3 regions of the Streptomyces sp. NPDC002564 genome follow, and region 2 is predicted to be linked to each of the others. Evidence: riboswitches for the same ligand, from Rfam matches in the RefSeq annotation. Region 2 holds a riboswitch; each other region holds the start of a gene.
The links. Region 2 has a riboswitch for S-adenosylmethionine ahead of thrC (threonine synthase). Riboswitches for the same ligand answer to the same signal wherever they lie in the genome.
Positions count from the first base shown of each region.

Region 1: another riboswitch for S-adenosylmethionine. It lies ahead of ACFYXE_RS11995 (aminotransferase class V-fold PLP-dependent enzyme); the one in region 2 lies ahead of thrC (threonine synthase).
Region 3: another riboswitch for S-adenosylmethionine. It lies ahead of ACFYXE_RS07965 (hypothetical protein); the one in region 2 lies ahead of thrC (threonine synthase).

Region 1 covers NZ_JBIARE010000003.1:89,272-96,250, reverse strand. Annotated here, with positions in the region: gene ACFYXE_RS12005 (cytochrome bc complex cytochrome b subunit) at 1-703, shown strand, start outside; gene trpD (anthranilate phosphoribosyltransferase) at 900-1,964, shown strand; SAM riboswitch class IV at 2,073-2,190, shown strand; gene ACFYXE_RS11995 (aminotransferase class V-fold PLP-dependent enzyme) at 2,367-3,740, shown strand; gene ACFYXE_RS11990 (Lrp/AsnC family transcriptional regulator) at 3,776-4,057, opposite strand; gene ACFYXE_RS11985 (rhomboid family intramembrane serine protease) at 4,095-4,841, opposite strand; gene ACFYXE_RS11980 (hypothetical protein) at 5,023-5,262, shown strand; gene ACFYXE_RS11975 (NYN domain-containing protein) at 5,297-6,646, shown strand; gene ACFYXE_RS11970 (NlpC/P60 family protein) at 6,915-6,979, shown strand, end outside.
Region 2 covers NZ_JBIARE010000006.1:140,524-147,502, reverse strand. Annotated here, with positions in the region: gene groL (chaperonin GroEL) at 1-816, opposite strand, end outside; gene ACFYXE_RS22325 (cold-shock protein) at 1,172-1,375, opposite strand; gene ACFYXE_RS22320 (ubiquitin-like small modifier protein 1) at 1,798-2,073, opposite strand; gene thrC (threonine synthase) at 2,191-3,510, opposite strand; SAM riboswitch class I at 3,504-3,652, opposite strand; gene ACFYXE_RS22310 (glucosyl-3-phosphoglycerate synthase) at 3,790-4,734, shown strand; gene ACFYXE_RS22305 (hypothetical protein) at 4,850-6,922, shown strand.
Region 3 covers NZ_JBIARE010000002.1:317,225-324,203, reverse strand. Annotated here, with positions in the region: gene ACFYXE_RS07990 (FGGY family carbohydrate kinase) at 1-160, opposite strand, end outside; gene ACFYXE_RS07985 (hypothetical protein) at 399-1,391, shown strand; gene ACFYXE_RS07980 (amino acid permease) at 1,456-2,982, shown strand; gene ACFYXE_RS07975 (GNAT family N-acetyltransferase) at 3,063-3,617, opposite strand; gene ACFYXE_RS07970 (SDR family oxidoreductase) at 3,652-4,383, opposite strand; gene ACFYXE_RS07965 (hypothetical protein) at 4,527-4,865, opposite strand; SAM riboswitch class IV at 4,911-5,020, opposite strand; gene ACFYXE_RS07960 (radical SAM protein) at 5,156-6,514, opposite strand; gene ACFYXE_RS07955 (hypothetical protein) at 6,647-6,979, opposite strand, start outside.

The DNA of each region.
Region 1 (6,979 bases), on a different contig from region 2:
GGGCTTCGCCGAGGGCCTGATCCGTGTGATGCCGGGCTGGGAGATCAACCTCTGGGGCCACACGCTCGCCCTGGGCGTGTTCATCCCGCTGGTCGTGGTCTTCCCGCTGGTCCTCGTGGCCATCGCGGTCTACCCGTTCATCGAGTCCTGGGTCACCGGCGACAAGCGCGAGCACCACATCCTGGACCGCCCGCGCAACGCCCCGACCCGTACGGCCTTCGGTGTCGCCTGGCTGACGGCGTACATGATCATGCTGGTCGGTGGTGGCAACGACCTGTGGGCCACCCACTTCCACCTGTCGCTGAACGCCATCACCTGGTTCGTCCGGATCGGCTTCTTCGTCGGACCGGTCCTCGCCTTCATCGTCACCAAGCGGATCTGCCTGGGTCTGCAGCGGCGCGACAAGGACAAGGTGCTGCACGGCCGCGAGTCGGGCATCATCAAGCGCCTGCCGCACGGTGAGTTCATCGAGGTCCACGAGCCGCTCAGCCGCGAGCAGCTGCACACGCTCACGGCGCACGAGCAGTACCAGCCGGTCGAGATCGGCCCGTCGGTCGACGAGAACGGCGTGGAGCGCAAGCTGTCCGGAACGCAGAAGCTCCGGGCGAAGCTCTCGAAGGGCTACTACGGGGAGAACAACCAGATCCCCAAGCCCACCGCCGACGAGTACAAGGAGATCACGAGCGGCCACGGTCACCACTGATCACCTGATGCTGTGAAGCACTGACCGCCCCCTCCCGGCCTCGTCCGGGCGGGGGACCACCACGGTCGCCACGGCAGGAGCCCCGTCCATTGCATGGACGGGGCTCTTTGCCGTCCCGGAGGCTGGATAGGGTGGTCCCACCCCCGCGTGCGGGGGTGTTTCCTTGCCCTACGGACGAAGAAGACCAGGAGCGGCTATGAGCGCTGTGACCCCCGCAGGAGGCGACACCGCGGCGGGCCGTTCCTGGCCCGACGTCCTGAACGGCCTGCTCGACGGGCGCGACCAGAGCGCCGACGACACGGCCTGGGCCATGGACCGCATCATGCGGGGCGAGGCCACCGACGCGCAGATCGCCGGTTTCGTGGTGGCGCTGCGGGCCAAGGGCGAGACCGTCGAGGAGATCTCCGGCCTGGTCCGCGCCATGTACGCGCACGCCAACGTCATCGACGTGCCCGGCCCCAGCGTCGACATCGTCGGCACCGGCGGCGACGGCGCCAAGACCGTCAACATCTCGACCATGTCCGCGATCGTCGTCGCGGGCGCCGGCGCGAAGGTCGTCAAGCACGGCAACCGCGCCGCCTCCAGCGCGTCCGGCGCCTCCGACGTCCTGGAGAAGCTCGGCGTCAACCTGGACCTCACCCCCCAGCGGGTGGTCGAGGTGGCGGACGAGGCGGGGATCACGTTCTGCTTCGCCGTGAAGTTCCACCCGGCGCTGCGGCACGCGGGCGGGGCACGCAGCCAGCTCGGCATCCGGACCGTCTTCAACCTGCTCGGCCCGCTCACCAACCCCGCCCGGGTGCGGGCCCAGGCCGTCGGCGTCGCCGACCCCCGGATGGCCCCCATCGTGGCCGGCGTCTTCGCCGAGCGCGGGCACTCCTCCCTCGTCTTCCGCGGCGACGACGGGCTGGACGAGCTGACCACGACGTCGACCTCCCGGGTCTGGACGGTGCGGGACGGCGCCGTGCGCGAGGAGGCCTTCGACCCGCGGGACGTCGGGATCGACCTGGTGCCCGTCGAGGCGCTGCGGGGCGCCGACGCCTCGTACAACGCGGAGGTGGCCCTGCGCCTCCTCGACGGCGAGCGCGGCCCGGTACGGGACGCGGTGCTGCTGAACTCCGCGGCGGCGCTGGTCGCCCTCACGCCGACCGACGAGCCGCTGGTGGCCCAGATCAGGGCCGGCATGGACCGCGCGGCGCAGGCGATCGACTCGGGGGCCGCGAAGCAGGCCCTGGAGCGCTGGGTGTCCGCCAGCAACCGCTGACAGGCCCCGGGGGAGTCCCCGGGACGCGGTATCGGTGTGACGCACGGCGCAGTCCGGATCCTGGACTGCGCCTTGCGCGCCGAAGATCGTATGGCAGGATGCTGCACAGGTCATGAGTGACAGCGACTACGGCCCCGGCCCGCTGTCCGGCAACCCTCCGTCCGTGGCGGGGTGCCCCGGGTGAAGACCAGGCCGTGGACAGCAAGGTCCGTGGCAAGCGCGGACCCCTGCGAACCCTGGGGTCCTGGTCCTCAAGGGAGCAGTCTCGTGAGCAAGCGAATGTGCTAGGGCCTTCCGGCCCCTTTTCCGCGCACCCTTCTTCTCTTCATCACTGCACCGCCGCAGCCCTCGTCGCGCGGCCGTCGTCGCAGTGAACTCACTTGTCTCTTCCGGGAGTTCGCCATGTCTGTTTCCGCCGTTGCCGCCGACTCGTCCGTCTGTGCCCCGCTGGCCGTCCTCGGCCGTGACGTCACCGTGCCGCTGGTCACCGGCGGCGAGGTGACGTACGCGGCCCTCGACTACGCGGCGAGCGCCCCGGCGCTGCAGCGGGTCTGGGACGACGTGGCGGCCTACGCGCCGTACTACGGCAGCGTGCACCGCGGCGCCGGCTACCTCTCGCAGCTCTCCACCGACCTCTTCGAGAACGCCCGTACGACGGTCGCCGAGTTCCTCGGCTGCCGCGAGGACGACCAGGTCGTCTTCACCCGCTCCACCACCGACTCGCTGAACCTGCTCGCCGCCGCGCTGCCCGCGGACTGCCAGGTCTTCGTCTTCGAGACCGAGCACCACGCCTCGCTCCTGCCGTGGCGGGACGCCCGCGTCACCTACCTCAACGCGCCGCGCACCCCCGGCGACGCCGTGCGCACCCTGGAGCACGCCCTCGCCGACCGCGACCCCTACGGCCCCGCCCTGGTCTGCGTGACCGGCGCCTCGAACGTCACCGGCGAACTGTGGCCCGTCAAGGAGCTCGCCGCCGCCGCGCACGCCCACGGCGCCCGCATCGTCCTGGACGCCGCGCAGCTCGCCCCCCACCACCCGGTCTCCATCGACGAGCTGGACGTCGACTGGGTCGCCTTCTCCGGGCACAAGCTGTACGCGCCCTTCGGCTCCGGTGTCCTCGCGGGCCGCTCCGACTGGCTGCGCACCGCCGAGCCCTACCTCGCGGGCGGCGGCGCCTCGCGCAAGGTGGCGCGGCGCACGGACGGCGGAGTGGACGTGGAGTGGCACGACAGCGCGGCCCGGCACGAGGCCGGTTCGCCGAACGTCATCGGCGTGTACGCGATCGCCGCCGCCTGCAAGGCGCTCACCGAGGCGGGCTTCGAGGGTCTCGTCGCCCGGGAGCAGCAGCTCATCGCGCGGGTCCGCACCGGGCTGGCCGAGGTGCCGCAGGTGCGGGTCCTGTCGCTCTTCGGCGACGACGCGCCGCGCGTGGGCGTCATCTCGTTCGTCGTGGAGGGCTGGAACAGCTCGCACTTCGCGGCCGCGCTGTCCGCGGAGTACGGCATCGGCGTGCGCGACGGCCTCTTCTGCGCCCACCCGCTGGTGCGCACCCTGCTGGGCAGCGACCCGCAGACCCAGGGCGAGTGCGGCGCGCCCGAGGCGGCGCCCGGCGAGAAGTCCCTGAACGCCATCCGGGTGAGCTTCGGCGCGGGCACCCCCGACGAGCACGTGGAGCGGTTCGTGCGCGCCGTCAAGGAGCTCGTGGCCGACGGCGCGCGCTGGAACTACCGCACCGAGGACGGGCGGTGCGTGCCGGACACCGGCGCCGCCGTCTGACCGGGGCGCCCCGGTGACCCGGCCCTCCGGGAGGCTTAGGAGTCGAGGCCGATCGCGAAGGCGGCTTCCAGGTCGTGCTGGGAGTACGTGCGGAACGCGACGTGCGTGTCGGTCGCCTCGACGCCGGGGATCTTGCTGATCCGGCCGGGGATGACGTCGGCCAGGTCGTCGTGGCGCGGCACGCGCACCATCGCGATCAGGTCGTACGTACCCGTGACGGAGAAGACCTCGCTGACCGAGTCGAGCGCGGCGATCGACTCGGCGATCTCCGGAATCCGGTCCACGCTGGTCTTGATGAGCACGATCGCGGTGATCACGGCTGGCTGTCTCCCTCGGTGGCCGGTGCTGTGCCGTTCACTCTAGCCCTCCCGCCTCACCCTCCCGCGCGGGCAGGGACGTCCTCCCGCGCGTGCTCCGCCGCCCCCGCACGCACCACCCCCACGCGAAGAGGAAGCCGAGCGAGAAGCCCACCAGGTGCGCCAGATAGGCCACCCCCGTGCCCTTGCCGCCCTGCCCCGCCGCCAGCCACTGCAGCGTCACCCAGAACGGCAGGACCACCCAGGCGGGGAAGCGCAGCGGCAGGAAGAAGAGGAACGGGAAGAGGCTGGTGACGCGCGCCTGCGGGAAGAGATACAGAAAAGCGCCGAGGACGGCGGAGATCGCCCCGGAGGCTCCCACCAGCGTCTGGTCGGAGCCCGCGTGCGCGGCCGCGTAGGCGAGCAGGGCGAGGTATCCGCAGCTGAGGTAGAAGAGCGCGTACAGGAGGTGCCCCATGCGTTCCTCGACCATGGCCCCGAAGACGTACAGGAACAGCATGTTCCCGAGCAGATGAAGCCAGCTTCCGTGCACGAACAGGGCGGTGAACGGTCCGAGGGCGGCCCGCGGGACCCCGCTGAACAGTTCGACGGGTACCACTCCCCACCGCTCGAAATAGGCCTGCTGCGCGGCGAGCAGCTCGTCGCCCTTGCCGTAGACGGGGTTGAATCCGGACACCGGGGAGATGACGAAGACCACGCAGCAGACGGCGATCAGCCCGTACGTGACCGGGGCGGACTGTCCCCGGAGCAGCCGGCCCGCCTTCGAACCCCATGTGGTGATCATGAACAGAGCATGACGTAACGGGCGCTACCTGCCCAGACCGCCATGCCGCACCGGAGGGCGCAGCATGGCGCCCCTTACAGGCCTTAGGGTTACGGGCACTACGCGCCATGGAAGCCGGCGTGGGCCCACGGTCGCCGAAGACGTCGACGTACGCAGTCTCCGAAGGAAGCGAACAGCCACGATGACGGTTCCCCTGCCGACCGCCACCACCCGGTGGCGCTGCACGCTCTGCGGCAATCTCACGCGTTTCGACGTGACCCGCAGCTCGAAGGTCGTCGAGTATGTCCATCTCGACCTGGCCGGAGAGTCGAACGTCGAGGAACGCGAGGTGGTCAGTGAGACCATCGAGTCGGTGCGCTGCCGATGGTGCAACGCCGTGGATCAGGTGGAACTCGTGGACAGGCCGGGCACCGACTCCTGAGGGAGCGGGGCCCGCACAGCTAGTGGGGTGACGGATGGTGGAGAGCGCAGGCGGGGAGCCGGACGACGGCGCCGCTGAGGTGCTCGACCGTCCGCTGCCCGACGGGGTGCGCCGGCGGGTCGTCCAGATCGTCTCGGACGGTTTCGGCGGGCTGACCCTGGCCGAACTGCCCGCCCAGCTGCGGCAGTACGCGCGCTTCACGCCCACCCGGCGGGCGAAGTTCGCGGCCAACGCCATGGCGGCGGCGCTGGAGAACGACACGCTGTTCCGCCAGCGCATCGGCGAACGCCTCAGGGAGGCACAGCCCGAGCTCGCCGGCGCCCTCGACGCGGGATCGCCGCCGCCCGCCGCCGATCCGCTGGACGTGGCGGCGGCGGCCTACGTGCTGCGTCCCGCCGGATGGGTGAAGCTGGTCACCGCGGCGGGTGAGGAGGCCCAGCGGGCCGACGCCGAGCGCGCCGACGACGAGACCCGGGCCGAGCTGGAGCGGCTGCGCGAGGACCTCGTCGCCGCCCGCGGCCAGACCAAGGCGGAGACCGAGCGGCTGCGCACCGAGCTCGAAGCGGCACGCAGGGAAGCCGAATCGATGCACCGCAAGCTGCGCGGGGCCCTCAGCGACGTCAAGCGGGGCGAGGCCGCGCTCCGCAAGGCCGCCGCCGAGGTGGAGGCGGTGCGTGCCGAGGGGCAGGCGCAGGTGTCCGCCGCCGAGAGCGAGTCGCGCCGCCTCAAGGCGCGGCTCGGCGAGACCGAGGCGGCCCTGGAGGCCAGCCGCCGGGCGGCCCGTGAGGGGCGCAGCGTCGAGGACATGCGGCTGCGGCTGCTGCTCGACACGGTCCTCGACGCGGCCCAGGGGCTGCGCCGCGAGCTGGCGCTGCCGCCCGTCTCGGTGCGGCCCGCGGAGACCGTGGACGCCGTGGAGCCGGGGCGGATGTCGCCCAAGGACATCGCCGCGCGCGCCCTGTCCGAGAGCGATCCGGCCATCCTGGACCAGCTCCTCGCGCTCCCGCAGGCGCATCTGGTCGTCGACGGCTACAACGTCACCAAGACCGGCTATCCGACCATGCCGCTGGAGAAGCAGCGGCTGCGGCTGCTCGGCTCGCTCTCGCAGCTCGCCCTGCAGTCCGGCGCCGAGGTCACCTGCGTCTTCGACGGCGCCGAGCTGGCCGCGCCGGTGCTGCTCGCGCCGCCGCGCGGGGTGCGGGTGCTGTTCTCCAAGCCCGGTGTCACCGCGGACGAGTTGATCCGTCAGCTGGTGCGCGCGGAGCCGCCCGGGCGGCCCGTGGTGGTCGTCTCGACCGACCGCGAGGTGGCCGACGGGATCGCCAAGGCCGGGGCGCGGCCGGTGGCTTCCGCGGTCCTCCTGAAGCGGCTTTCGCGGGGCTAAGGGGCCTCGCGCAACTCCTGGGGCCTATGCCCGAATTGGGGCTCACGTGACGTGACGTAGCGCCAGAAGATCATTACTGCCTGTGCGTTATCGGTAAAGAATGCGCTTCGCGACCGATTTTTTGCTGATCAGATTTGAACTGATCACAAGAAGGTCACTAAGGTCTCGCCTCGAACCTCCGCTCGGTTGATCACCCATCCGGGGTGACGGCGGCGGTACCCGCCCACCGGGTCTCGGTAGGCGGCTGGAGGAAGAAGGAGCCGCCTTCGTGGCGTCCCACCGTCGACCCAAGCAGCCGAGCCGCACCCGCGTGACCGTGCTCACCGCGACCGC
Region 2 (6,979 bases):
GACGGACTTGAAGGTGCCACGGATCTTGTTGACGACGAGCGTGGACAGCGCCTCGCCCTCGACGTCCTCCGCGATGATCAGCAGCGGCTTGCCCGACTGCATGACCTTCTCCAGCAGCGGAAGGAGGTCCTTCACGTTGGAGATCTTGGAGTTGACGATCAGGATGTACGGGTCGTCGAGCGACGCCTCCATACGCTCCATGTCGGTGGCGAAGTACGCCGAGATGTAGCCCTTGTCGAAGCGCATGCCCTCGGTGAGCTCGAGCTCCAGACCGAAGGTCTGGGACTCCTCGACGGTGATGACGCCTTCCTTGCCGACCTTGTCCATGGCCTCGGCGATGAGCTCGCCGATCTGGGTGTCGGCGGCGGAGATGGAGGCCGTGGAAGCGATCTGCTCCTTGGTCTCGACGTCCTTGGCCTGCTCGAGCAGGGCGCCGGAGACGGCCTCGACGGCCTTCTCGATGCCGCGCTTGAGGGCCATCGGGTTGGCACCGGCGGCCACGTTGCGCAGACCCTCGCGCACCAGGGCCTGGGCCAGGACGGTCGCGGTCGTCGTGCCGTCACCGGCGACGTCGTCCGTCTTCTTCGCGACCTCCTTGACCAGCTCGGCGCCGATCTTCTCGTACGGGTCCTCGAGCTCGATCTCCTTGGCGATGGACACACCATCGTTGGTGATCGTGGGGGCGCCCCACTTCTTCTCGAGGACGACGTTGCGACCCTTGGGGCCCAGGGTCACCTTGACGGCGTCGGCGAGCTGGTTCATGCCGCGCTCGAGGCCGCGCCGTGCCTCCTCGTCGAACGCGATGATCTTGGCCATGTGAAGTGGTCCTCCCGGACGATGGGGGTCCCCCCCAGCTCCCTCAAGGAGCTTGGGGGAGGAAACGCAAACGGATCGTGCTGGTGCCCGCGACGGACGGCCTGCAGCCCTTGTGGTTCCTTGCCCCACCCGGCCTGCGGGCCTCACCGACCCGATCCAAGTTCTGTCACTCTCACGCGGAGAGTGCTAAGCCCAATGATTAGCACTCGACCCCTGCGAGTGCAAGCGCCTCTCACGGATCTCGGACAGCTCTCCGGCGCGCGCCCCGGCGCCCGCGGGCGCACACGAGGGGCCCGTACCCCTGGCGGGATACGAGCCCCTGGCGATGCTTGCTTCGGTGGTCGGTCGCGCCGAGCTAGACGGCGAGTTTGACCATGTCCGCCTGCGGACCCTTCTGGCCCTGCGAGATCTCGAATTCGACTCGCTGACCTTCTTCAAGGGTGCGGTACCCGTCCATCTGGATCGCGCTGTAGTGGACGAAAACATCCGCACCACCGTCGACCGCGATGAAGCCGTACCCCTTCTCCGCGTTGAACCACTTGACGGTGCCCTGAGCCATGCCTAACTCCCCTATTACTGGCCCTTGCACAGGACCGCACTTCGCGGACCCGGGTCAGACCTCCACCGCCCATTGGATGATGGGGGTGTGCGCCGGAACGCGTCGACCGCCGCTGAATGTATCTGTCCAACTGCCGTCTGCAACAGGTCAATCGGACGAGAATTCCGGGCACGCGTGAACGGTAATATGCGAAGAATTCGCTGAATTCGGGGCAAGTCGGGCCAGGCAAAAGCCGCATAAGGTTCGAATGGGCAGCGCTCTTTGGCTACTTCTTGTCGGCTCCGGGCCGACTTCGTATATGCGCTCGGCACTGACGGCGAAGCACGCTTCCCAACTGTACCGTGCTCAACCATGCAGAATTGCCCCCTCCGTTTCTCGTACGGAGGGGGCAATTCAGATAACGCAGGGTACTTGCGAAAAGATCAGCCGCCGGCGACGGCGGGAATGATCGAGATGCCCGCGCCGTCCGGCGTCGCGGTCTCGAGGCCCTGCTCAAAACGGACGTCGTCGTCGTTCACGTACACGTTCACGAAGCGGCGCAGCTTGCCCTGGTCGTCCAGGACCCGGGCGGCGATCCCGGTGTGGTTCTTCTCCAGGTCGGCGATGACCTCACCGAGCGTGGCACCCTCGGCGGCGACCTCGGACTTGCCGCCGGTGTAGGTGCGGAGAATGGTGGGGATGCGGACGTTGACGCTCATGGGGTTCACCTCAGAAGTACGGAGGGCGGAGGGACGCGCCCCGCAAGGGGCGCGGGGAACGGCGCGCGGACGGGCCGCGACCGGCGGTCGGGCGACGGCGATCAGGTCCCGCGGCGGCTAACCGGCCAGCCCGGCGGAGCGAAACGCCTCGAGGTTCGGCTTGATCGTCGCGGTGGCCTGCGACGTCTCGGCGACGGCGTCGAGCGTCTTGAGGCCGTCCCCGGTGTTGAGGACCACCGTCGTCAGCGAGGGGTCGATGAGCCCCGCCTCGACGAGCTTCTTCGTGACGCCCACCGTCACGCCGCCCGCCGTCTCGGCGAAGATCCCCTCGGTCCGCGCGAGCAGCTTGATCGCGTCGACGACCTGCTCGTCGTTCACGTCCTCCACCGCGCCGCCGGTGCGGCGCGCGATGTCCAGGACGTACGGCCCGTCGGCCGGGTTGCCGATGGCGAGGGACTTGGCGATGGTGTCGGGCTTCTGCGGGCGCACCACGTCGTGACCGGCCTTGAAGGCGGCGGACACCGGGGAGCAGCCCTCGGCCTGCGCGCCGAAGATCTTGTAGGGCTTGTCCTCGACCAGGCCGAGCGCGATGAGCTCCTTGAGCCCCTTGTCGATCTTCGTGAGCTGCGAGCCGGAGGCGATCGGGATGACCAGTTGGTCGGGCAGCTGCCAGCCGAGCTGCTCGCAGATCTCGTACGCGAGGGTCTTGGAGCCCTCGCCGTAGTACGGCCGCAGGTTCACGTTCACGAAGCCCCAGCCCTCGCCCAGCGGGTCGCCGATGAGCTCGGAGCAGAAGCGGTTCACGTCGTCGTAGTTGCCCTCGATGCCGACGAGCTCGCCGCCGTAGACCGCGGCCATGACGACCTTGCCCTGCTCCAGGTCGTGCGGGATGAACACGCAGGAGCGGAAGCCGGCCCGGGCGGCGGCGGCGCCGACGGCGCCCGCGAGGTTGCCGGTGGAGGAGCAGGACAGGGTGGTGAAGCCGAAGGCGCGGGCGGCCTCCAGGGCCTGCGCGACGACCCGGTCCTTGAAGGAGTGCGTGGGGTTGCCGGAGTCGTCCTTGACGAACAACTTGCCCTGCTCGATGCCGAGTTCCCCGGCGAGGTTGTCGGCCTTGACCAGCTTGGTCCAGCCCGGGTTGAGGTTCGGCTTGTCGGCGACGTCGGCGGGGACGGGCAGCAGCGGGGCGTAGCGCCAGATGTTGGCGGGGCCGGACTCGATCTGCTTGCGGAGGGCCTCCGGGTCGCCGAGCGGCAGGTCGTAGGCGACTTCGAGGGGGCCGAAACACTCGACGCAGGCGAAGATCGGACCGAGCGGGAACGCGGTGCCGCACTCACGGCAGGAGAGTCCCGAGGCGGGGCCGAGGTCTACGGAAGAGGTGGTGCTTTCGGTGGCGACAGTCTGCACAGCCATGGAGGCGAGGCCCTTTCTCCTCATCTTCCTCGCGACGCATCTCGCCGCGAGACGGAATTGGCACCTTCCCGAGCCGGGAGCCTCGCTGCGCTTGATCGCGACGAGTCCGACCGGAGGGTTGCCGGGGCTTCAACGGGCCGTGTCCCTCTGCCCCTCTGGATGAGCGGTATTCGATTGTGGTGACGCCCACGACCCCCGACATGCGATGGTCACCGGCGTTGTTCAAGACTGTAACCGAAGCCCCGGACCCTTGAGATAGTCGTCCGAACCGCGAGATGGATCACATATGGGAGGACCAGGACCGTGCTGGAAGAGGTCGAGCACTGGCTGAGCAGGCGTTCCTGGTCGGTCGCCGACCGTCCGGTGGACCGGCTGGCCGCCGCCAAGCACGCGTCCGGCACCTCGGTGAGCGTCGTCCTGCCCGCGCTCGACGAGGAGGGCACGGTCGGCGAGATCGTGGCCGAGATCCGCCGGGCGCTGATGGAGCGGGTCCCGCTGGTCGACGAGCTGGTCGTGATCGACTCGGGCTCCACGGACCGCACCGCCGAGGTCGCCGCGGCGGCCGGCGCCCGGGTCGTGCACCGCGACGAGATCCTGCCGCGCATCGCGCCCGTCCCCGGCAAGGGCGAGGTGCTGTGGCGCTCGCTGCTCGTCACGAGCGGGGACGTCGTGGCGTTCGTCGACGCGGACCTGCGGGAGTTCTCCGCGGACTTCGTCTCGGGGATCGTGGGCCCGCTGCTCACCGACCCGGACGTGGACTTCGTCAAGGCGATGTACGACCGGCCGCTGGGCTCGGCGGCGGGCCAGGGCGGGCGGGTCACGGAGCTGATGGCGCGGCCGCTGCTGAACATGCACTGGCCGCGGCTCGCCGGGTTCGTCCAGCCGCTGGGCGGCGAGTACGCGGCGCGCAGGTCGCTCCTGGAACGGCTGCCGTTCCCCGTCGGGTACGGGGTGGAGCTGGGGCTGCTGGTGGACGCGCTGCACACCGTGGGCCTGGACGCGCTGGCGCAGGTGGATGTGGGGGTGCGCAGGCACCGGCACCAGGACGGGCAGGCGCTGGGCCGGATGGCGGCGGCGATCTACCGGACGGCGCAGCTGCGCCTGGCCCGCGGCCATCTGCTGCGCCCCGAGCTGACCCAGTTCGAGCGGGGCGCGGACGGCTTCGTGCCGCGGACCCATCCCGTGGACACCGAGGAACGCCCGCCGATGACCGATGTCGCCGAGTACGCGCACCGCCGCGTGGCGTGACCGCGGCGGCCGTCGCGTGGCGTAACCACGGGGGCCGCCGCGTGGCGCAACCACAGCAGATGATGCGTTTTGCCTACATTGCCCCTTTATGTGGGTCAGATATGCACTGAAAGCCATGCGGCGGGCCGGAGTGCTCACGCTCGCCTCCGCCACCGTCGCGGCGGGCGCGCTCGCCGTGACCGCGACGCCCGCGTCCGCGGAGGTCATCGAGCCCTTCGCCAAGCGCTACGACGAATCGCTGTACGGCGACTTCAAGACCATCGGCAACACGGTCCTCGACTGCCCGACGAGCCCCGCCGACGTGGCCGCCGCCTGCAAGGAGACCCAACAGGCCCAGGGCACCAAGAACAACAACAACTTCGCCGAGCGCCGCATCGACACCGCCGGTCTCTCCGGCACCTTCGACTCCAGCACCGGCCGGGTGACGATCCCGCCGGGCGCCCAGGTCGACTACGCGCGGCTGTTCTGGGGCGGCAACGCGGGCACGCACCGCTTCGGCAGCACCGTGCGCACCATCTGCGACCTCAACCGCGAGGGCAACCAGCCCGTGGACCCGGCCCCCGGCGACCCGCTCACCACCGCCCCCGTCATCCGGGTCGACGGCGGCGCGGAGAACACGGTGAGCGTGGAGAACGCGGTCCGCTCCCCGGCCGCCACCCAGGGCCCGCACTACTACACCGCCGAGGCCGACGTCACCAACGCCTTCCAGGGCGCCACCACCGGCAGCCCCGTCGAGGTCGCGGTCGGCAACGTGTGGGCGCCCGCCGGCCAGGGCTGCGTCGGCGGCTGGTCGCTGACCGTCGTCTACAAGTACGACGGCCCGAACGAGGAGTACGCGCCGGACCGCCGCAACGTCTACCTCTGGGGCGGCCACGTCATCCAGCGCTCCACCAAGGGGCGCGCCGCGGCCCCGGACGGCTCCACCACCGTCCCCGTCGACGGCTTCTACCGCACCGAGGGCGACATCCACGCCAGCGTCACCGCGTACGAGGGCGACTGGAACACCAAGGGCGACCAGTTCCTGGTCGACGGCAAGCCCGTCACCGAGCCGCACACCGGCAAGAGCGACAACTTCTTCATCAGCCAGGACGACGGCGCGGTCAAGCCCAAGCACCGCAACAACCTGAGCATCGACGCCAAGGCCTTCGAGGTGCCGGACGGCGCGATCCCCGTCGGCGCCAGGTCGGCGAGGCTGACCTTCACCAGCACCGGCGACGTGTACGTCCCCTCCCAGCTGGCGCTCTCCGTGCCGGTGCCGGACCTGGAGGTCACCAAGACCGCCGCGCCCGCCAAGGTGCGGCCCGGCGACAAGCTGACGTACACGGTCAAGGCCAAGAACATCAGCAAGCTGCCCTACCCGGGCGCGCGGTTCGGCGACGACCTGAGCGGCAACCTCGACGACGCCACGTACAACGAGGACGCGAAGGCCTCCACCGGCACCGTCTCGTACACCAGACCCCGGATCGGCTACGTCGGCGACATCGGGCCCGGCGAGACCGCGACCGTCACCTACTCGCTGACCGTCCACGACCCGGTGCGCGGCGACGGCAAGCTGCTCAACAACGTCGACGTGGAGACCCCGCGCTCCAACTGCGAGAAGGGCAGCACCGACCCGAAGTGCTCCGCCGAGCCGGTCATCGACGTCCCGCGGCCGCCGCTCACCGTCGTCTCCTCGCCCCGCGACCGCACCGTCCCGGCCTGCGGCTCCACCACCAACACCATCACCCTCAGGAACACCTCGCGGAACCCGCGCATCGGCGCCACCGCCTCCTGGCCCGTGACCCGCGGCTCCACGCCCGTCCCGAGCGCCGGAAAGGTCGTCCGGGAGGGCTCCCGGTACGTGTGGCGGGGCACCGTTCCCGCGCACGGCAAGGTCTCCGTCACCCAACACGTCAAAGTGTCGTGTACTCCGGGTGAGGTCACCGTCATCACGGTGACGGCGCCGGGCAGCAACTGCGCGAAGAACCGGCGCGGCGGCGACGACCCGTGCACCACGGCGATCCTCGCCCGGCGGGTGCAGGGGCGGCCCGCGCCGCCGCAGCAGCCCGCCGCGCCCCGGGACGGCACCGACGGCGGCTCGCTCGCCGAGACCGGCGACTCCGCCACGCTGCTGTACGGCGGGGTCGCGGTCGCGCTGTGCGGGCTCGGCGTGCTCGTGCTCGCCGCCGCGCGCCGGCGCCGCGACTGAACCGCGCCACCCGCGCCCCGGCGGCCGGACTCCCGCACCGGGAGTCCGGCCGCCGTA
Region 3 (6,979 bases), on a different contig from region 2:
CCTCGACCAGGCCGCCGGGCAGGAAGCGGGGGCGTACCGGTGCCGCGCCCGAACCGATCACGCCGCGCTCCGGGCAGACGACGAGCGCCTTCGTCCCCGACGTGCCCTGGTCCACGGCGAGCACGGGCCGCTGCGCCGGAGGCCGCTCATAGGTGATCACCGCGGAGAGACTGCTACAGCGGCCATGAGGCCGTCAAGGGACCGAAATGACTGCGACTGCCCATCAAACGGCCTTTCGGCGCGCCGTGTTGACAAAACAAGGTCATAAAAGATCGGCGAAGTGGTCGGGTTCGAGAAGGGCCGGATCTACACTGTCGCCCGAGTCACACCGCCAACTCCCGTCACACCCAACCCTGTTCCGTGCTCACCCTCCGCCCTCTTCCCCCAACAGAGGTCTCATGCCCATGCCGTTAGCCCGACCGGTGTACCACCCGGCGGGCCACGACGAAGCGCTGCGCGCGGTGCTCCAGGACCTCAGGACGGGCCGCTGGGTCTCCACGCGCAATCTGCTGACCGAGACTCCCGACTGGGGGCTGTGGACGCAGCGAACGCAGATCCTGGGGGCTGCCGTGGCCGGCTCGGACGTGGTCCGCGCCTGGCGCGCCGAGGAGCCGCACAGCGCGTCGGCGGCCGTGCTGCACACCCGCGTCCTGGTGGAGCGGGCCCTGCGGGCGCACCGCACGGGCCACCGCAGGACCAACGACCTGTGGCGGGAGGCGGTCGCCGCGTGCGGCGACGCGTCCTCGATGTCGCCCGAGGATCCCGTGCCGTGGATCTGCCTGCTGACCATGGCCCAGCTCGACGTGGGGCAGCGCTGGGACGAGCACCGGGTGGCGCCGCCGGAGCCGATGCTCTTCCCCGGCCCCTGGCACCTCCTGGGCGAGGCCGACAAGCGGGATCCGGGCAACCGCGAGGCGTACCACCGGATGCTCCAGTTCGTGTACGCACGGCGCGCGCAGGGCCCGCTCACCGAGGCGTACAACTTCGTCCAGTGGGCGTCGGCCTCGGCCCCCGCCGGCTCCGCGCTGCACCTGCTGCCCCTCTACGTCCGCGTCGAGCGGTACCGCAGGGAGGCCGGGCAGGAGCAGGCCCTGGACCTGCACTGGATCTCCGAGGACGCCACCCGCTCCGCGCTGCTCGCGCTGCAGCTGTGGTTCGACCACTCGTCGCCCGCGCTGACCTCGCTGGTCGACCTGAACTACCTGGCCCACGCGCTGTGGGGCGCGCACCAGTTCCACGACGCGTCACGGGTGTTCCAGGCCCTCGACCCGTTCTTCGCCACCGTGCCGTGGACCTACCGCACCCACTCCCCCGGCGACGCGGACGCCGCCGCCGAGGTCTTCGTGCAGGCCCGCGCCCGCTGCTTCAGCGCGTCCCGCGGCCCCGGCTGACCCCCGGAGCCCGCCGCCCACCCCCTCAGCCCCCCTGCTCCCCGTCCCCTTCGGAGGTTCCACCGTGTCCCGCACCACCTGGTCGTCGAGCCCGGTCCCAGCGCCGCGCCAGGACGAGGAAGAGCGGCTCAGAGAGCTCGGCTACCAGCCCGTCCTGGCCCGTCGCATGGGCGGCTTCGGCAACTTCGCCATCAGCTTCTCCGTCATCTCCATCCTGTCCGGCTGCATGACCCTGTACGGCTTCGGCCTCAACACCGGCGGCCCGGCCGTGATGCTGTGGGGCTGGGCGGGCGTCGGCCTGTTCGTGCTCTGCGTGGGCATGGCGCTCGCCGAGGTCACCAGCGCCTACCCGACGTCGGGCGCCCTCTATTACATGGCGGACCGGCTCGGCGGACGCCGCTGGGGCTGGTACACGGGCTGGCTGAACCTGCTCGGGCTGCTCGGCGCGATAGCGGGCATCGACTACGGTGCCGCGCTGTTCACCGGCGCCTTCCTGAACCTGAAGTTCGGCTTCACGCCGACCCCCGAGAAGACGTTCCTGATCTTCCTGTGCATCCTGCTCCTGCACGCCGTCCTGAACCTCTTCAACGTGCGCCTGGTCAGCCTGCTCAACTCGATCAGCGTGTGGTGGCACGTGGCCGGCGTCGCCGTGATCGTCGGCGTCCTCGCGATCGTGCCCGACCACCACCAGTCGCCGTCGTTCGTGTTCGGCGAGTTCGTGAACAACACGGGCTGGGACAACCCGCTCTACGTGACGGCGATCGGCCTGCTCCTCGCCCAGTACACGTTCTGCGGGTACGACGCGTCCGCGCACCTGTCGGAGGAGACGTCCAACGCGTCGGTGTCCGCGGCCCGCGGCATCGTGCGCGCCATCTGGGCGTCGTGGATCGCCGGTTTCGTGCTGCTCGCCGGTCTGACCTTCGCCATCCAGAACTACGCGGGCACGCTCGCCACCGACACCGGCGTGCCGCCCGCCCAGATCATGATCGACGCGATCGGCGAGTCCGGGGCGACCGCGCTGCTGCTCATCGTGATCGTGGCGCAGCTGTTCTGCGGCAACGCCGAGACGGCCGCCGCGAGCCGCATGGTGTTCGCCTTCAGCCGCGACAACGCGCTGCCGGGCTCCGCGATCTGGCGCAAGGTCAGCTCGCGCACCCAGGTCCCGGTCCCCGCGGTGTGGCTGTCGGTCGGCCTGGCCGCGGTCATCGCGCTGCCCTCGCTGTACTCCACGACCGCGTACACGGCGGTGACGGCGATCAACGTCATCGGCATCACGCCCGCGTACGCCATCCCGATCTTCCTGCGGCTGCGCGCGGGCGACCGCTTCCAGCCGGGGCCGTGGAACCTGGGCCGCTGGAGCAAGCCGGTCGGCTGGATCGCGGTGATCTGGGTGGCGTTCGTGACCGTGCTCTTCTGCCTGCCGCAGGTCTCCCCGGTCACGGTCGACTCGATGAACTACGCCTCGATCGCCCTGGCCGCGGTGCTGCTCCTGGCCACGGTGTGGTGGTTCGTGGCACGCCGCTCGTACAGCACCCCGCAGGCGTACGGCTCGGACCGTGAGCAGGCGGAGGTCGCGGAGAACATCGTCTGAGTCCCGCGGGCCCGTGGGGTGTTCCGTCCCACGGGCCGGCCCGTACCGGGTCCGGTGGGTCCTGACGGGCTCGTACGGGCCTACACCGGACGGTCGTTGAGGATCTTCTGGAAGAGCCGGTGGTCGCGCCACGCGCCCTTGATGTACAGGTAGCGCGGCGCGACCCCGAACTCCTCGAAGCCGCACTTCTCCAGGACCCGCTGCGAGGCGGAGTTGTGCAGCAGGGTGCCCGCCTCCAGGCGGTGCAGGCCCAGTTGGCCGTCCGCCGCGGCGCAGACGTACAGCGCGGCGGCGGAGGCGAGGCCGCGCCCCACTTGTGCCGCGTCGATCCAGTAGCCGAGGCTCCCGCTGTGGGCGGGGCCGCGGACGATGTGGGACACGGCGGCATGGCCGACGATCTCGTCGCCGCTCGCGAGCACCCAGTGCGCGGACCGGCCCGCGCGGCCGTCCACGAGCTGCCCCCGGACCCGTTCGGCCTGGCCCTCCTCGGTGTAGAAGGAGTCGGGGCGGTCCGGGTCCCAGGGGTCGAGGTGCGCGCGGTTGCGGCGGTAGGCGCGTGCGAGGGCGGCCGCGTCGTCGGGCGACACCGGCCGGATGACGACGTCCTGGCTGAGGGCGCTCTCTCCGCTGATCATGTGCACAGCGTACGAGTGGATGCCCTCGCCGGGATCACCGGCCGCCCGCCACCCGCAGCACCGTCCCGGTCGCGTACGAGGCCTCGTCCGAGAGCAGCCAGGCGACCGCGGCCGCGATCTCCTCGGGCTGACCGGAGCGGCCCAGCGGAATGCCCGACGCGAGCTTCGCGGGGCGCTCGGGGTCGGCGTGGAACTCCGTCCAGATCACGCCGGGGGCCACGGCGTTGACGCGGATGCCGTCGGGCGCGACCTCCTTGGCCAGGCCGACCGTCATCGTGTCGACGGCGCCCTTGGCGGCCGCGTAGTGGACGTACTCGCCCGGGGCGCCGAGGGTGGCCGCCGCGGACGAGATGTTCACGACGGCGCCGCCGCGCCCCTTCATGTCGCGCACCGCGCGCCGGGCGCAGAGCAGGTAGCCGAGGACGTTGACCTCCAGGGCCCGGCGCAGGCCGGCGGCGTCGGCGTCGGCCAGCGGGCCGACGGGGGCGCCGATCCCGGCGTTGTTGACGAGGCCGGTGACGGGGCCGAGCTCGGCCGCCGCGGTGTCGAAGAGGCGGTCGACGTCGGCCTCGTCGGCGGTGTCGGCCCGTACGGTGACGCAGCGGCGGCCCGCCGCACGGACGGCGTCGGCGGCCTGTTCGGCGGCCCGCTCGTCCGCGTGGTAGCCGAGGACGACGTCGTGGCCGTCCCGGGCGAGGCGGGCGCCGACGGCCGCGCCGATGCCGCGGCTGCCGCCGGTGACGACGGTGACGGGGTGGTGCTGCACGGGGGACCTCCGGCTCTGGGTGGCTGACTGTCGCGCCGCCCGGACGCGGGGATCGCCCGCGTCCGGATCACCTCGTCATCCTACGAAGCGGTGATCTTCGCCGGCCGCCGGGAGGTCCCGTACGTGCCTGGTCGCGGCCGGGGTCAGTGCCCCGGCTCCTGCGGGGCGACGCAGACCAGCGTGCTGCCGACGGTGTCGCGGCGCAGCCTGAGCAGGTTCCAGCGGGGCTGCCACCTGGCCAGGCCCCGGTGCTCGCGCAGCAGGCGGCGCAGGTGCTCGGGGTCGTGGGTCCACAGGGCGGCGGGCACGCCCCGGGTCGGGCCGAGCACGTGCAGGGAGATCCGGCCGTCGTCCGCGACGTCGTGCGAGGACAGCAGGACGTCGACCTCCGGGCCGGGGTCCTTCGCGCTCTCGCGTGCCTGGATCCAGTGGACCTGGTGGCCGGGGGTGTAGGTGTCGCAGGTGTCGTGCGGGTGCGTCATGGTGCGCCTCCGGAGTCGTGGACCCCGGGTGTCGCCGACCCCGGTGATCCGCCGTTCCCCGTGCACGTCGCACGGGGCGGGTCGTCACCCGGGGCACCCGCGACGGAGCGGGGTGCCGTCCAGCGAGCCGGGGCTTGGCGCTGGAACTCGTGACCCGTGCCGACCGTAACACGATGCGCAGGAGCCCTGCCCGGGCATTTTTCGCGGCCCGGACAGGGCTCCTGCGGCACGGATCGACGGGGCTCCGCGACTACGCGATTCCGCGATTCCGCACCTACGCGGCTACGCGGCTAAGAAGCTTTCTCCGGGATGACGGCGTCCTCCGGGGCGGCCGCCTCCGCCGGGAGGCTGTCCATGAAGGAACTCACCGAGAAGACGGCGTTGCCGGGTCCGGCCGGACCGTATCCGGGCGGCGAGGACAGGCCGTTGGCCTCCATCGTCGCGCGGTAGGCCTCCAGGAGACGCACGTGGTACTCCAGCGGGGCGCCCTGCGGGTTGGCCTTGCCGAGCGGCGTCGTGGGCTCCGGGCACCAGGTGGTGAAGCGGGGCGTGATGCCGCGCGACATGAAGTACTGCAGGCCCTCGACGGTGGAGTCGATGGCCTCGTCGACCGTCTTGAAGCCGAACGGCTCCGCCATCTCCACGCCCGCCACGAAGTTCGGGATGACGTTGCGCGGCCCGAACACGTCGGCGGAGTCCAGGATGCGGCGGTGCCACTCGTCACGGCCCACGTAGCGCTCCTTGCCGGGGCAGTAGCGCTCGAAGAGGTACGGGTCCCACACCTCGTAGTTGGGGTGGTAGATCCGCACGCCGTAGTCGTGGAAGCGCTGCACGTCCGCCTTGGGCAGCGCCTGGGCGACGACCTTGCCGATCCAGCGGCCGGGGAAGCGCTCCTCGATGGCCTTGGCGTACTGGCCGTAGAAGTCGGCCTCGTCCTTGCCCTGGAGCTGTGTGGTGATGGCGCCGCCGGTGAGCGTGTACGCGGTGGACGACTTGTTGGTGTCGTACTTGTCGATGATGGCGAGGGCCTCCAGCACCTCGTCCATCGGCTTCACGCCCGTGTAGGGACGGCCCGCCGCCTTCTGCTGGCGCCAGTTGTGGTTGATGTCGCAGTACTGGCACTCCTCCTTGGCGCCGAAGTACTGGCAGACGCGGAAGACCGTGAGGTAGATGAGGTAGCCCCACTGGATGGTGGGCGCCACCTCCATCACGGACTTGCCGTTCTCCAGGGTGTGCCGGTAGTAGTCCGGCATCGGCGGCAGGCCGACGTCGGAGATCCGCACGCCGTCCAGGTAGAGGCCGAGCACGCCGTTGTCGTCGGCGGCCACCCGGTAGGGCGAGGCCGGGTTCACGCGCACCGAGACGACGGTGCGGCGCAGCCCGTAGGGGCCGCCGGTCAGGACGATCTCCTCCGGCGGGCGGCGCAGCGCCGCGGCGCCCAGCTCGGGAAGGGTGCCGTGGTCGAAGGAGAAGATGAAGTACGACTTCGGCTTGACCTCGCCGCCTTCGTTGTCGCTCAGCGCCGATTCGTCGAAGGCCATGCCGCCGCGCAGCAGATCCTCCTTGATCACGGCTTCCCGCGGCACGTGCGGGAACCGCTCCATGAGTGACTCGATGAGTTCGGTACGGCTCTCGCTGCGGCTTGGCATGGGCCGGGCACCTCGGATCCTGTCGGTCGATCTGTCCGCTCCACGCTAATACGCCGCCGATGCGCCGCGGATCCGACTCCGGTCGCAGAGCGCGTCCGGCGCAGGTCTATGCTGCGGGCGGCTCCGTCGCGGTCAGCGCGCCGCCTTCTTGACCACGTCCTTGTCCTGCCAGGCGTACAGCACCCCGTCGACCGCCGCGCCGGACCAGGTACCGCAGTTCGTGTCCGCCTTCGAGGCCAGGTCGGAGGGGAACCAGTCGGCCTTCAGGCGCGGCTCGCCCTGCGCCTTGCCCGGCTTGCAGGCGGCCGGGAACGTTCCGTCCGGCGTCCGGAACCGGATGATCCGGTCGTCGCCCGTGGTCGACATCACGTACTTGATGTCGCTCGCGTCGTCGGGGAGCCAGCGCGGCACGGAGGCGCGGGCGCTCTTCGCCGCCGCGCCCTCCCCGTACGACGCCTTCTCCTC